DNA from 3 places in the Bradyrhizobium sp. AUGA SZCCT0160 genome. Region 3 is predicted to be linked to each of the others. Evidence: predicted binding sites of a transcription regulator. Region 3 holds the regulator's gene; each other region holds the start of a gene.
The links. The regulator LexA, encoded in region 3, represses DNA repair genes until DNA is damaged. The targets are predictions, from matches to a motif close to TGTTCNNNNTGTGTTCNG.
Positions count from the first base shown of each region.

Region 1: the regulator LexA is predicted to act here: its motif matches at 3,960-3,977, upstream of JQ558_RS22700 (putative DNA modification/repair radical SAM protein).
Region 2: the regulator LexA is predicted to act here: its motif matches at 2,105-2,122, upstream of JQ558_RS32960 (helicase-related protein).

Region 1 covers NZ_JAFCMD010000014.1:208,079-213,179, forward strand. Annotated here, with positions in the region: gene JQ558_RS22685 (inorganic phosphate transporter) at 1-71, opposite strand, end outside; gene JQ558_RS22690 (GNAT family N-acetyltransferase) at 191-832, opposite strand; gene JQ558_RS22695 (UdgX family uracil-DNA binding protein) at 1,077-2,513, opposite strand; gene JQ558_RS22700 (putative DNA modification/repair radical SAM protein) at 2,629-3,879, opposite strand; gene JQ558_RS22705 (ImuA family protein) at 4,043-4,837, shown strand; gene JQ558_RS22710 (Y-family DNA polymerase) at 4,728-5,101, shown strand, end outside.
Region 2 covers NZ_JAFCMD010000029.1:12,565-17,665, reverse strand. Annotated here, with positions in the region: gene JQ558_RS32960 (helicase-related protein) at 1-1,833, opposite strand, end outside; partial or broken gene JQ558_RS32955 (IS30 family transposase) at 3,751-4,894, opposite strand; gene JQ558_RS32950 (winged helix-turn-helix domain-containing tetratricopeptide repeat protein) at 4,973-5,101, opposite strand, start outside.
Region 3 covers NZ_JAFCMD010000006.1:2,387-7,487, reverse strand. Annotated here, with positions in the region: gene JQ558_RS11780 (ComEC/Rec2 family competence protein) at 1-1,186, shown strand, start outside; gene JQ558_RS11775 (hypothetical protein) at 1,229-1,651, opposite strand; gene JQ558_RS11770 (hypothetical protein) at 1,791-2,030, opposite strand; gene lexA (transcriptional repressor LexA) at 2,259-2,966, opposite strand; gene glp (gephyrin-like molybdotransferase Glp) at 3,180-4,391, opposite strand; gene JQ558_RS11755 (HAD family phosphatase) at 4,404-5,030, opposite strand.

The sequences.
Region 1 (5,101 bases), on a different contig from region 3:
TTGTCGAGATTGGGCCTCGAAGCCGGCTGGATCGGTGCCCCGATCGATGAATTGAGCGTCATATCGGTCATGGCAAACCCCCTGAAATACTAACGGCGGTTAATCTTTGACCGATGGAGTTGAAGCTTAGATGACAGGATGTCGCAGTGCGGATGGCTTGGCGCGATGCAGCGTTGCGCTGATGCGCGTGTCACAGGCGCGTTGCCCATTCCCTTCTCAGTATGGACATCAGGCGCATCGACCGGAACGTTCCGTCGGGGTCCCGGTGCAAATCGCGAACCACGCCTTCCTCGCTAAACCCGGTTTTGAGGTACGTCCGGTAGGCCCGTTCATTCTCAACGAATACAACGAGTTCGACGCGATGCGCTGCCACATCCTCGAAACAGATTTGCAGGACCGATCGCAGCAGGCCCGATCCGAGGCCGCGCCCGGGAGTTCCAACCGCGATGCGCCTGAGCCGCACGCATTGGTTGGCGCTTCCGATGCCCTGTAAAATGGCAAATCCGGCAATGTCCGTTTCATCGTGCGCCGCCAGATATCGGGACGACGGGTTTTCGATTTCAGCGGCGTGCTGTTCGGCGTCCCATCGGCCGACCAGGCGCACATAGCCTTCCACGCGTTCGATGCGCATGATGGCGGGGATGTCGGATTTACGCGCGGCTTGAATCTGCCGGCAGTTTGGCGTTGCCGCGCCTGCCGGGCAATGCTCAAGGCGAGAAGCTGCGAGCAGGGTCGATCGCCGCAAGAGATGATGGCCAAGATGATGGCAAAGACAGGTCGCGCGCTGCACGGCACCGGGGCTAGAGGAAACCGCACAGCGCGCCGACCCCATGGGAACGTCATGGCGTGAACAGGACGCCCCAACCCCTCCCCAAGAGAATGAGATAGTATCATCGATCAATTGAAGGTTGTACATTTATTTGTCAGTTTTCGAGGGGGCGGTAACGGGATTTTGCGGTTCCCCTATAGCCAGTTCCGATTGAATCGGAACTGGCTATAGATTCTTGGTTTGACGCGTTTTCTTGACGCGAGCCGAAATCCACTTCGCTGGAAAACGCTTTGGGATGCGGGAAAATTCAGGCAGCGTGCGCCGATTTTCGCAGCAAGGCTGCCGCGATTTTGAGATCGGCCACGAAGCGCTGATATTCCCGCGCCTTGGCGTCGGCGTCCGGCAGCCGCAGCAAATAGGACGGGTGCACGGTGACAAGCGCCGTCGTGCCGTCTTCGAGATCAATCAGGCGTCCGCGGCTTTTGTTGATCGGCGTGATTTTGCCGAACACGCTCTGCGCCGCGGTAGCGCCCATCGCCACCACCAAGGCCGGTTTGATGGCGGCGCGTTCGCGTTCGTACCATTGCCGGCAAGCCTTGATCTCGGGTGTGTTCGGTTTCTGGTGCAGGCGGATTTTTCCGCGCGGCACAAACTTGAAATGCTTCACGGCATTGGTGACGTAGACCTTTGAACGGTCGATGCCGGCCTCATCCAGCGCCCGGTCCAGCATCTGGCCGGCCGGGCCGACGAACGGCTTGCCCGCGAGATCTTCCTTGTCGCCGGGCTGTTCGCCGACCAGCATGACCTGGGCGGCTTGTGGGCCTTCGCCGAACACGGTTTGTGTGGCGTCCTTCCAGAGCGGGCAGGCGCGGCAATCGGCGGCTTCTTCCCGCAGGGTTTCGATGTCGTCGGCAGCCTGTTTGCGTTTCATCGGCGGTTCCTGCCGCTTCTGCGATTTATGCGGTTCGGTCGCAGCATGCGCGATCATGGCGCTGGCGGTACGTTCGGCATTTGCGATTAGAGGCTTAATCAACGAGGCCTCCGGCAGGTTCCGCCAATATCGCTTCGGCATTTCGGCCTGCATGGCCTTCACCTTCAGCCGGGCGGGATTGAAGATGCTGGCGTAGTAACGCCGCCAGGTTTCCTCGAGCCGATCTTCGGTCGGCGCCTCGGCCTTGGCTACCCCCGGCGTGATCGAGACGGCATGGCCGTCCCAATGCGCGCAGACGTCAGGCGTCAGGATCGACCACGGCATGTCGGCAAAGCGGCGGGCGAAGAACGGCGCTGCCAGTTCGACGATATGATGCTCCGGCTCGAACCAGGCGACGAAATGCGATTTCTGTTCGCGGCCGATTTCGCGGAAGCGGACGAAGGCGTGCATCTTGTGCTCGTCGCGATGTACGGCCTTCGCCATCGCGCTAACGCGTGCTACATCCAGATCGGTCGCGACGACAAGCAGGTCGTGGTTGCCGCGCAGCCGCCACAGCAGGCGATAGAGGATGGCAAAGCGTTCGCTGTTGCGATGAAGGATCGCGGCTTTCGCCAGCTCGACGAATTTGGCCGGGACGTTGAAAGTCGCATTTGGCGGGTCGGGGAGTGGGGTGGTCGATTCAAACAATCCAGGCGCGTCGCCTTGCACACGCCATGTCACGTCGGCCGGGCTTACGTCATTCAGCACCAGTGTTCGCGCTGCTTTGCGCCAGCCGTCAAAATCGGTTTCGTGCTCGAGGGTGATGGTGTGCATAAATGCCGCCTGTCTCCTTCGTCATGCCCGGGCTTGTCCCCGGGCATCCACGTCTTCCCTTGGTGCGGAGGAAAAGACGTGGATGGCCGGGACAAGCCCGGCCATGACGGTGTGTTTAGAATCCAAACCCCAATTGCGTCGCCTTCGGCCTGAAGCGCTCCGCCAGCTTCGCTCCGTCGAGCAGATGAGGCTGCGGGCGGTGATCACTGAGAACGATGAATGGCAGCGCCTTGTTCTTCGGGATGTGCAGCCGGGCGAGATCGGCCGCACGGATGGAAGTGACGCGGCGCGTGGCGATGATGCGGTCGACGGCCTTGCGGCCGAAGCCGGGCACCCGCAGCAGGTCCTCGCGGCTGGCGCGGTTTACATCGAGCGGAAAGCGCTCGCGGTGCCGCAATGCCCAGGCAAGTTTCGGATCGATATCGAGCGGCAGCATGCCGGCGCTTTCATCAACGATCTCGCCGACGTCGAAACCATAGAACCGCATCAACCAGTCGGCCTGATAAAGCCGGTGCTCCCTGACCAGCGGCGGAGCCGCCAGCGGCAACGCGCGGCTGGCATCCGGGATCGGGCTGAAGGCGGAATAATAGACGCGCTTGAGTTTGTAGGAGCCATAGAGATTGGCGCTGGTATGGAGAATGGTTTTGTCGTCGGCCGCATCCGCGCCGATGATCATCTGCGTGCTCTGCCCGGCCGGCGCGAAGCGCGGCGGCTTTGCCTTTGTTATGGTCTTGTCGTTGCTGCTGTTATTTTCTTGCGCCTCATCGAGCTTGAGCCGCAGCCGGCCCATGGTGCGGCGGATCGCGCGCACGTCCTTTTCCGGCGCGAGTTTGGCAAGGCTGGCTTCCTCGGGCACTTCGATGTTGATGCTGAGCCGGTCGGCATATTTGCCGGCCTCGGTGATCAGCGCATCATCGGCTTCCGGAATGGTTTTCAGATGGATGTAGCCGCGGAAGAGATGCTCCTCGCGCAGTTTTCGCGCGACGGACACCACTTGCTCCATGGTGTAGTCGGCACTGCGGATGATGCCGGAGGAGAGAAACAGGCCCTCGATGTAATTGCGTCGATAGAAGTCGATCGTCAGCTTCACGACTTCATCGACGGTGAAGCGCGCGCGCGGCACGTTCGAAGAGGTGCGGTTGACGCAATAAAGGCAATCGTAGTTGCAGGCATTGGTGAGCAGGACTTTGAGCAGCGAGATGCAGCGTCCGTCCGGCGCATAGGAATGGCAGATGCCCATGCCAGGCGCGGTCGAGCCGAGGCCCTTGCCGTCGCTGGAATCCCGCTTCTCGGTGCCGCTGGAGGCGCAGGAGGCGTCGTATTTGGCGGCATCAGCCAGGATTTCCAGCTTGCGTTGCACGTCCATTATTGAATCCCTTTGATTCCACTCATGAATCGCCTGGGTAGTATTCCCGATTGACTCCTTGGGCCCTGTTAGCTTTATATTAGAACATATCATGAACAAATGAGCCAGCAGCGGGTTCATTTCAAAACCAGCGATGGCCACGATTTCTTTAAGGGAACGGCGCATGACCGGCGCACGCCTAAACACGCTTGCGCGTTTGCGCGGCCGCATCGAACGCATCGAGGCGGGCGCGGATACGCACGCGCTTCATAAAGTGGCACTCGGCCATGCCGAGGCCGATGCGACGCTGTGCGGCGGCCTTGCCCGCGCCGCGGTGCATGAAGTCTTTGCCGAAGGACATCAGGGTGCGGCGGCGACGGGATTTATCGCGGGCCTTGCGGGACGGCTGACATCGCGCCGGCCGCTGGTCTGGGTGCGGCCGGATTTTTCGGAAATTGAATCCGGCGCGCTGTCGATGAGCGGGCTCGCCGAACTCGGCCTTGATCCGCGGCTGCTGGTCACCGTGCGCGCCGCCGATGCCGACGCGGCGCTACGGACCGCCGCCGACGCGCTGGCCTGCGATGCGCTCGGCGCCGTGGTGCTGGAAGTCTGGGGCGAGCCGCGCCAGCTCGATCTCGTCGCCAGCCGCAAACTGACATTGGCCGCGCAAGCCTCCGGCGTCACCGCATTGCTGTTGCGGCTGGCTGCTGTGCCGCAGCCCTCGACCGCGGAGACAAGGTGGATCGTGCGCGCGGCGCATTCGCCGCCCTCAGCTCCCTGGCATGCGTGGGGCGCGCCGGTGTTCGACGCCGAGCTCGTTCGTAACCGTCATGGCCCGGTCGGGCGTTGGATCATGGAATGGAAATGTGATGAGTGCCTTTTCAGCGAACCGGCGGCGAATCCTCAGCCTGTGGCTGCCACGCCTGCCCATCGACCGCATCAAGCGGCAGTTCAAAGCGTTTTCAGACGCAGCGCGTGAGCACGACTCTTGCAACACGACTGGTGCGCTCCCTCCCCCCTTGCGGGGGAGGGCAGGGGAGAGGGGTAAGCCACAAGCACCGCCGTCGCCGCCACCCCTCTCCCTAACCCTCCCCCGCAAGGGGGGAGGGAACACGACTGAGCCACCGGATAGTTTCGGTGCTCCTCACGTCGTCGTCGCCAAGCAAAACAACGCGCTGCAGATCTATGCGCTCGATGATCTTGCGGCGCGTTCCGGCCTCGAGATCGGCCTGCCGCTTGCCAA
Region 2 (5,101 bases), on a different contig from region 3:
GCGGAGTTTTTCCTTCGTATCTCGTATCTCCGCTGCCGTTGCTGCCCGCGACAAATTTGCCACTTCTATCCCGAGCGGACCGAACCGCTTGCGAAACGTCTCGACATGCTGTCTGGCGAGGACCGTGGTCGGAACCGCGACAGCGACCTGTTTTCCCGAGAGCGACACAGCCGCCGCCGCCCGCAAGGCGACCTCGGTCTTGCCAAAGCCGACGTCACCGCAGACCACCCGGTCCATCGGGTGACCGGCCGCCAGATCGTCCAGCACGTCCCGGATCGCCTTGGCCTGATCAGGTGTCGTGAACCAGGGAAAGCGCGCGACGAATCTTTCATAGGCCGCCCCTGGAGCGACCAGCTTGGGAGCACGCCGGCGCCGTCGTTGGGCGATATGTTTCGCAAGCTGCTTGGCCGCTGCTTCGATTTCCTGCTCGGCCTCGCCACGCCTGTTCCACCACGTGCTGCCATCGGCCTTGTCTAACGTGAGCTTACCGGGCTCTACAGCGTAGGGCCAAATCAAGGCGAGATCGGCAGGCGGAACAAGCGCAGCATCATCCCCGGCGAATTCGAGCCTGATCATCTCGCGGTTTGTACCGTTCCCCATGTCGATGGTCTGCAAACGATCAAGCAAAGCCAGGCCACGCTGGAGATGAACGACGGCCGCGCCGCGCTCGGGAATATCCGGGTGATTGAAGGCAACTGTCCAGGCTTTGGCCATCGGTTGCGGATGATGGGCACGGCTACCGAGCACGTCAGACGCGGTCACAACCAAGGTCTGCTTTTTCCCGGGAGCGAAAAAGCCCGCGTCGAAGTCGGCCAACAGCGCGCCCTCGCGTCTTCTTGCCTCCACCGCCTCGTCCCAGTTGGCGAAACGCTCCGCCCTGACCCCACTCATGCGCTCCATCGCGCGCAGATCGTCTTCGACCGCGGCGACGAAGAGCAAACGAGATCCGGCGCGTTCCGCACGGGCCACGAACGCGCGAAGCGCTTTCCTCGGTGCCGCGACCTTTGAGAAGTCGGGCGTGGCCACAAACGCCGCCTTGGCAGGAAGCACACTCGTGCGCTTCTTCAGCTTCTTCCAGTCCCCTCGCCCCAGATATTCGCGTTCCGAATCCCTGCGGCCGGCCGCCTCCTCGATCGTACTCAGCCAGCTGTCAGCGTGGGCCGGAACTTTTGCATCCGCGAACCATCGTGCCCGATCGCAATAGTCCAGGAAGGTAGCCCGCTGCGCCCGGTTGCCGCCCAGCGCGAGGCGTTCCGACATCGGATCGACAATCAGTTCCTTGAGATCGGATATGACGTCATGCTCATTCGGGTCGACGGCAACAATTCTGCGGATCGAACCGCCGGAATGCTCGATCCGGTACGGCCCGAGAGCACCGGCCGGGAAGATCTCGAATGTCGCGCCGTGAAAGAGCGCGGCGCCCGGATATTCAGCCTCTTCGTCGAGATCGTAGCCCAATTTCTCAATGCGTGCCTCGAGGTCCTGCTCGGCATATGACGCTAGCACCTTAAGGCTTAGGCTGATGCGCGACCAGCTCGCCGGCAAAGGCAGCCGCTCCATGATCGCCTCTGCCGTCGAGACGAGCAGAATCGGCTTCTTTCTTCTGGCAAGACGGCGCAAGACCGAACACCGCCTGCCAGCGATCTCGCGCGATGGCTCCAGCCCATCGAAGGGCAACGTATTCAATCTGGGGAATACGAGAACATCGAGCGATGGATCGAGTGCATGGACGATGCCGCCGAGCCGCTCGGCCCTGTTCTCGTCTTCAGCGAGAAACACCAACCCATCACGACCGGACTTTTTCCACTGCTCGCGAAGATGGAGCGCCAACATGCCGAGGGGCGAGGACGTCGCGATGGCGGAACCCGCGGATTGTCCGCCAGTCCTGGCCGCGCTTTTCCTGGTCACGCCGCGGGAGCTGACCTTCCTGCTTTTCTTCACGAAGCTTCCATCGTCATTCGACAACTCAGGTGCCGCAAATCGCCGGAAAATACAAGTTATCCACTTTGTACGCTTCCCTGGACGGCGACGCTCATCGCGCAGCAGCGGGAAAATAAGACGAGCGCTAGAAGATACTGAATTGGCATTCGAGACACAAAAGTTTCGTTCCATTTGTTTTTGACTATGACGGAACTCTGAGCAGCTCAAATGACAACGATCGGCTACCCTCACCGAAAATCGTAGAAAATCTAATACGGCTTCTAGAGGGGGCGTGGTCGTCGGCGTAGCCTCCGGCCGAGGCGGTTCGATGGCTGATCATCTGACAAAAGTCTCCGACCAATCACATTGGCCGAAGATTCGACTTGGACTTTACAACGGCGGATGGATTGGCAAGCTCGGCGAACTGCCTCCGCAAACCGCGCGGTTAAGTGAGTTCCTAATTCACGCAAAAAGAATAATTACCAATCTTCAATCATACGGCGTACCTATCGCGGTAATAAAGGCGACTCCACCCTCCCAAATCAGCATCCGATTTGAGGCTGGCGTGAACACTGAAAGTATGTGGTTCGTAATAGTTGACGCTTTCAAGCAAGCCGGATTGGAGACTAGTACGATTGCGCGAAGCAAGCACTCCATCGACGTGCTTTCACGAGGAGTGATTAAGTCCCATCGCTTGCTTTGAGATGAAGGTCGAATCCGCGCAGCATCGGTCTAGTGTAGCAATCCCCTACGCTGAGCCAAAGAGGTACGAGGCTTCAGGTCAGAACATGCTTGCCCGTAATCTCATCGCTAATACTTACAGGTGACGCATATCTCGACTCCTCGGCCCGAGTGCCACTGCCGTAAGCTAAGGTAGGTGACCTGTCAGTCCCATAGTTTGATCTCTGAGGCTTGTCGACGCGATGAGACCTCTCTGGGGAGAAAAATGTAGGACGGCGGCCGTAAGTAGGCTGACTTTGGTCGGCAGGCGGAACGAGAGGGATCGAATCCTCCAGATCGTCGCGCGGCAGTCCGAGAGCCAGAGATTCCTGATTGTGAATAGTTTAAGCCGATGATCTGGCCGAAACAAAGTATCAGGATCGCGCAGCAGTCTGGGTGAAGGATTGCCGATTCCGTCGCGCCGCGATCGGAGATCGAGCCGACACGGACTGCCAAGGTCGGGCGGCAGTCCTGATCGAACCCGTCTCTGCCGATAGTCTCCGTAAGACGGGAATTTTCGCGGGAGAGGCCGGAGACTTTCGCGACTCCGCCCCCGAAACTCAGATATCCGGAGTCCGGAGACAAAGTCGAATGCCGGAAAAGTCGGGATTTCCGGCCCATTCTCGGGTCTTTAGGGAAGTCTCTTAAGGGGCCGGAATGCGTGGCTGGCGACGCAGTGTTGATCGCACCCGTCTCCGGGCAAATTCCCTGCAAACAGGGAATTTTACAGGGAATTTGGCGATTCTGGCGGCTCGGAGACCCAGCCGCTGGCCAGAAAACGCTGCAGCACAGCGTCTTTCGGGCCAATTCCCTGCGCAACTAACAGGGAATTTTATTTGGCGAACAGGTATCGTCGCGAACATAACAGGGAAACCGTAGGACGCCCGCGCGGCGACCGAACATTGCGGGCTCGAATGAACTGGCTGCCGCTAACCTGTATCTAGTGACCATCTGAACCGCCTGCACCGGCCAGACCGGCGAGAGAAGCCCTTAGTGGCATATCGCATGGGCGGCGTTCCTATGCTTGGCTGGAGGACGCAGATGTCCCCTTTGCCCCCCGATAGCGGACATCGACCAGCGCCGACGCGACGTCCGCTAAGTGCGGCGAGTTCAACCGATCGCTGCAACACATTCTGCGAACTTCTCAGCCGGCGTCTGACAGAGCAAGGTCTTTCTCGGCCTTTCGTTGAGCTGCCTCGCGATGGCACTGAGCTGGGCCTGGCTGTGCAAGGACAGATCGGTGCCCCTCGGAAGATACTGGCGCAACAATCTGTTGGTATTTTCGTTTGAGCCGCGCTGCCAGGGAGACCGAGGGTCACAAAAATAGACCTCTACCTCGGTGGCCAATGTCAGGCGATGGTCGGCAAGCTCCCTGCCCCTGTCCCAGGTCAGCGACCGGTAAAGCTCGCCGGGCAATCGCTGCGATTGCTTGATCAGTGCCGAGACGACGCTTTGGCAACTTTGACCAGCATCACGTAGCGCGAATGGCGCTCGACAAGCGTTGCAATATAGCTATTCCTCGACCCACCGATCAGATCGCCTTCCCAATGACCGGGGACCGCACGATCTTCGACCGACGGCGGTCGTTCGCTGATGGATACGGCGTTCTTAATCTGGCCGAGCCCGTTCCGCTTTGATGCTTGCGTGCCTGGATCGGCGGACCGTGCGCCTCGCCCTCAGGTGCTCAAGAATCTCCTTCTTCAGCACGCCGCGCGCCTGATGAACAGGCTGCGATAGATCGTCTCGTGCGACACCTGCTTTTGAGGCTCCACCGGATATATGCGTTTTAGCCAGCCGGCAATCTGCTCCGGTGACCATTGCCGCCGCAGCAGGGTCGATACTGTCCGCCTCAGGAACGGACGGCAAGCCAGCTTACAAAGCTTTGGACGCCGCGCCCGATCCCAGGCGGCCTGATCGGACCCGGCAGCCCGATAGCGATCCGTTCCGCCATTGCGCTGGACTTCACGGCTGATGGTTGACGCAGATCGTCCCAAATGGCGCGCGATCGACCGCAACGAGCAGCGCATGCTGAGCCATCGAGATATCTCCTCTCGTTCAGAAAGGCTGAGCTTATCTTTGGCTCGGCACCGATCTGGAGGGCGGATACCACCCGTTGGCGAGATCACAGAGAAGACTGGCGAGGACTCCTGGTCAACCCGCGCCCGATCGAACTCATGGGCTCGCCGGCTTGCCAGCGATCCCAGATCTCGGACCGCTGAGCGGCCGAGTAATAAATGCGACGTCGCTGGTTCATGTCCACACTCCATCTTTGATAAAGATTAGAGTGTTGCGCTGACCAATTGAACTCGCTGCCAAAGTCGGGCATATTGGTTCACGCGGTTGCAATCCGTAGTAGATCAGCGATGCGTTTGTCGTACCCAAGTTGACTGGCTCTAATTGGCGCAACGAAGCGACCTTCTGGGCCATGAACCTCTTCCGCGCGTTCGGCCCATCGGCGGGC
Region 3 (5,101 bases):
GGTCGACCGCCGCGCCATCACGTTTCGAACGCTCGCGGTGGCGGCGCTCATTGTCCTGACCATTGCACCCGAGGCGCTGGTGCATCCGAGCTTCCAGATGTCGTTTGCGGCGACGCTGGGGCTGGTGGCGCTGGTGCAGCTCGGCATGCCGCGCCTGTTCGCGCAGCCGGATCATTCCGCGACCGCGCAGGTGGCGCTGTGGGGCGGCCGCGAGATCACGATGCTGCTGCTGGCCTCGCTGGTGGCGGGCCTCGCCACCACGCCTTATGCGGCGTTTCATTTCCACCGGGTGACGCCCTACGGCGTGCTCGCCAATCTGGCCGCGATGCCGGTGGTCTCGGCGCTGGTCATGCCGGCGGGATTGTTCGGGCTGGTCTTCATGCCGTTCGGCTTCGACGGCATCTGCTGGTGGGTGATGGGCGTCGGCATCGACTGGATGATCGTTGTCACGCAATGGGTCGCGGCCTTGCCGGGCGCGGTCGGCCGTGTGCCGGCGTTCGGCATCGGCCCGCTGATTGCGGCGAGTATCGGCATCATCCTGCTCGGCCTGTTACGAACGCCGCTGCGCTATACCGGCGCGGCCGTGGTGCTGGTGGCGGCGGTGTGGGCGGCGAGGGTGCCGCAGCCGGACATCCTGATCTCCGCCGACGGGCGCAATGTCGGTGTCCGCGGCCAGGACGGCAAACTGCATTTGATGCGGGCGGCCAAGGTGACTTCGACCGGAGCCTCGCGAGATGGCTTCCTCGTTAGGGAATGGCTGGCGGCGGATGCCGACGCGCGAAAGCCTGCCGATGCTTCGCTCACTGAGGGCGTCTCATGCGACGAGAGCGGCTGCGTGACGCAAGGCGCCGGTGGCGGGTTCGTGGCATTGGCGCTGCGGCCGGAAGCGCTGGCGGACGATTGCGAACGCGCGGCGCTGGTGGTGACCGCAAGGCAGGCGCCTGCGGCGTGCGGCGCTTCTGTGATCGATGCGGAGCGTCTGCGGCGGCAGGGCGCCATGGTGCTACGGCGAAGCGTCGGCGGATTTACCATCGATGCCGTCAAGCCTAGGGGCGTCGATCGCCCATGGTCGCAGGCGATCGCGGGCGAAGGTGACGCGGAGACAACCATCCTCGCGCCACGCCGTGCGGCGCCACGTGCGGTCGATGCGACCCCGTCGGAAGCGGACCTGCAGGCCGAGGAATAAGGATTCACGTTCCCCGGCGGGGCGCGACCGGCGGCGCGGAATTCAACCGGTGGAAAGCGGTGTCGTCGTCGTAGTGTCCGCCTTCGTTGCCGCGCGCTCGGGAATCGGATGCACCACCGGCAATTGCAGCACGGTGACGCGCTGACCCTCGCAAAGCTGCGTCACCAGCACATGGCTCCCGTCCGGAAACTCGATCGCGTCGTGATGACGTTCCTTGATGTGCGGATCAATGGTGTTGAACTTGCCGACGCGAAAACCGATCGTCCGCGTCCAGATCCAGCGATTGTCGTATTTGACGTCTTGCGCGAAGGCCAGTTCGGTCCCGGGCAGCATGCAGACCGCGACTGCAGGGTCGCGTTCGCTGGCAAAGCCGCGGGTCGAGGTGCCGCGGAAGGTGGTCGATATCAATGTCTCGCCGACCTCAGCAGGACGCGTTGCCATCGCGTGCAAACTATAGTCACACATCGGATCGCTCCCTCGTAAGAGATAGAGACCCGTGCCTCCCTCGAGGCGCTGGCCTCTATCAGAGTGGACTTGAGCAAAGTCTATTCCTGTTCTGGACATTTGTGCGACGGAAAGGCCGGCGCAACCGATCACAAACGCGCTACGGCGGCTGCGGATTTTCAGGCATCGGCGGCAGCGGAAGTTCGAAGGCGCCGAGATGGAATTGCTCCCGTCCGTCGTCGGCAATCCCGGGTAGCGCGACCAGCGTGAACGCGGCCTCCGGAAATTGCTGCCAGATCGCGAGATCTTCCGCCGTCACTGTCAGCCAGCCGAACCGGAGCATGTAGCGGCCCGGCTCGGTCACTAGGCCCGCCCGCTGCCAGGTGATCTTGGTGATCATATTGCTGACCACGTCGCGTCCCCCCGTTCGCACGCTTTCGAGCGCGCCTCAAACCAAACAGCGCGCTCACGCCGCCAGTTTTTGCTGCGTTCTGGGCAATTGTGGGACGTATGCAAGCGCACCGCGACGGTTAAGGCTGTCCCAACTTGCAGGCAACGAAAAGCCCCGGTCGATGGCCGGGGCTTTTTTGCGGTGCCGAACGCGGCTTGCATCTGGCGCGGGCCGCGCTCAGTACTTCCGGTACAGCCCGATCAGCTTGCCCTGAATCCGGACCCGGTTCGGAGGCAGGATGCGGACTTCATAGGAGGTGTTGGCGGGCTCCAGCGCGATCGAGGCGCCGCGGCGGCGGAAGCGTTTCAGGGTGGCTTCCTCCTCGTCGATCAGCGCCACCACGATATCGCCGGTGTCGGCGGTCTCGTTGCGCTGGATCAGCGCCATGTCGCCGTCGAGAATGCCGGCGTCCACCATGGAATCGCCGCGGACTTCGAGCGCGTAATGTTCGCCGGAGCCGAGCATGTCCGGCGGTACGCTGATGGTGTGGCTGCGGGTCTGCAGCGCCTCGATCGGCGTGCCGGCGGCGATCCGGCCCATGACGGGAACGGCGACCGGACGGTTGCCATCGTCCTCGGCGGGCGCGCTGGCGGCGCGGACCTTGCCGAGCGTGCCTTCGATGACGCTCGGGGTGAAGCCGCGGCGGCCGTTGCCGTTACCGGCGCCCGCAAGCTCGGGCAGCTTGATGACTTCGATGGCGCGGGCACGGTTGGGCAGGCGGCGGATGAAGCCGCGCTCTTCCAGGGCGGTGATGAGGCGGTGGATGCCGGATTTGGAGCGGAGGTCGAGCGCATCCTTCATTTCGTCGAAGGAGGGCGGCACGCCGGCTTCCTTGAGCCGTTCGTTGATGAAACGCAGAAGTTCATACTGTTTGCGCGTAAGCATCTCGAGCAATCCCCCGGTTGGCGCGTCGTAATTCGTGGTCGTTCAGCTTGCAGAGGCCGCGGTCTCAAATTCGGAAGTCCAAAACTCCCATTTGTAGACACTAGCTCTCGAAACAAATCATGAACGGACACTATATGTTCGATACATGTTCCGCAACCACTTAATTTCAGGTGAACGCGCGCCGAGTTCACTCGAACAGGCCGCCCGGACGCGTCATTCCGGCAGGCGCAGGAACTCGCATGGCGTGCCTTCAGGCACCGCCGGCGCAAACGGCGGACGTATCAAAAGCGCCCGTGCCGCAGCGAGATTCCCAAGCAGCGACGAATCCTGGTGGCTCACCGGCACCGCGATCAACGCGCCGTCTTCGCGCTGCTCAAGCCGTGCGCGAAGATAGTCTTCGCGCTGGTCGTTGGCGGGAAGATCGCGGCCGAGCAGGGCGGTCTCACGCGCGTGATGGATGGTTTTTCGGCCCGACAGCGCGCGAATCAGCGGCACCAGAAACAGGAAACCGCAGACATAGGACGAGACCGGATTGCCGGGCAGGCCGATCACCCGCATCGCCCCGAGGCGCCCGTGCATCATCGGCTTGCCCGGCCGCATCGCGATGCGCCAGAACGCCATCGCGACGCCCTCGGCCTCCAGCGAGCGCTTGACGAGGTCGTGGTCGCCGACCGAGGCGCCGCCCATCGTGATCAGGATGTCGGCGCCCGATGCGCGGGCGCGGCGGATGCCGTCGGTGGTCGCCTCGACCGTGTCGGCGGCGATGCCGAAATCGATGGTCTCGGCGCCCTCGGCCCGCGCCAGCGCGCGCAGCGCGTAGCCGTTGGAGTAGACGATCTGGCCGGGGCCCGGGATCGAGCCCGGCATCACCAGCTCGTCGCCGGTGGCGAGCACCGCCACCTTGGGGCGGCTGATCACGGCAAGTTCCGGATAGTTCATGCCGGCAGCGAGCGACAGATCGCGTTCGGTGAGGCGGCTTCCTTTGGTGAGCAGCACATCGCCCTCGCGGAAATCGGCGCCGGCGGCGCGGATATGCCGTCCCGGTCTTGCAACTTCCGTGATCGTGATGTGGTCGCCGCTGGCGGCCGTGTCTTCCTGGATGATGACGGCGTCGGCGCCATCAGGGATCACCCCGCCGGTAAAAATCCTGACCGCTTCGCCCGGGCCCACCTTGCGTTCGAACGGGCGGCCCGCCGCGACTTCGCCGATCACCTTCAGCCGCGCGGAGAGGTCGGCGGCATCGGCCGATCGCACCGCATAGCCGTCCATCGCCGACATCGCCCGCGGCGGCTGCGTGCGCTTTGCGGCAAGGTCGCGCGCGAGGACGCGATGCCAGGCGGTGTCGAGTGCGGCCATTTCTTCCGCCAGGGGATCGGCGCCCGCAAGGATCGCGGTCAGTGCATCAACGACCGGCATCAGGGCCACGGCAACACCCTCTCAAATTCCCAGCGCGGCAAGCGCCTTTGCGACATCATCCGGCCCTGTCACATGCACCGCGGCCAGGCCGCGGGCCCGCGCGCCGTCGATATTTGCTGCGGAATCGTCGAAGAACACGATGCGGGAGGCGGGAACACCGATCGCCTTGACGACATGATCATAGGCCGCCGCATCGGGCTTTCGAAGCCCGATCGTCGATGACAGGTAGATTTCGCGGAAATGGCCGAGCAGGCCGGCATAGGCCTGGCTGAAATGCACGACATGCGCGTTATTGGTGTTGGAGAAGGCATAAAGCGGCAGCCGTTGTCCGGCGCGCGCCAGCGATGCTGATATATCGGGCATTTCGCCGGCGAAGATCGCGTTCCAGCCTTCCAGGAACTCGGCGTCCGTTATTCCGATGCCCAACGAGACTCGCAGGCCTGCGAAGAATTCGGCATCGCTGATCTCGCCCCGCTCGTGACGATGCCAGGCGTCATTGGGTGAGAATCGCTCGACCAGCTGTGCGGGCTCGCAGCCGGCATGGCCGGCCCAAGTGGCGACCACCTTGCCGAAGTCGATATCGAGGACGACGCGTCCGAGATCGAACAGCAGCGCGTCGGCGGAGTTGGGGAGAAGCGGGGCGTTCATGCCAGACGTTTACAAAACTGGACAGCTCTGGGCAACGACTTGGCTGCAGCCAACGAAATGCGCGTTTTCGC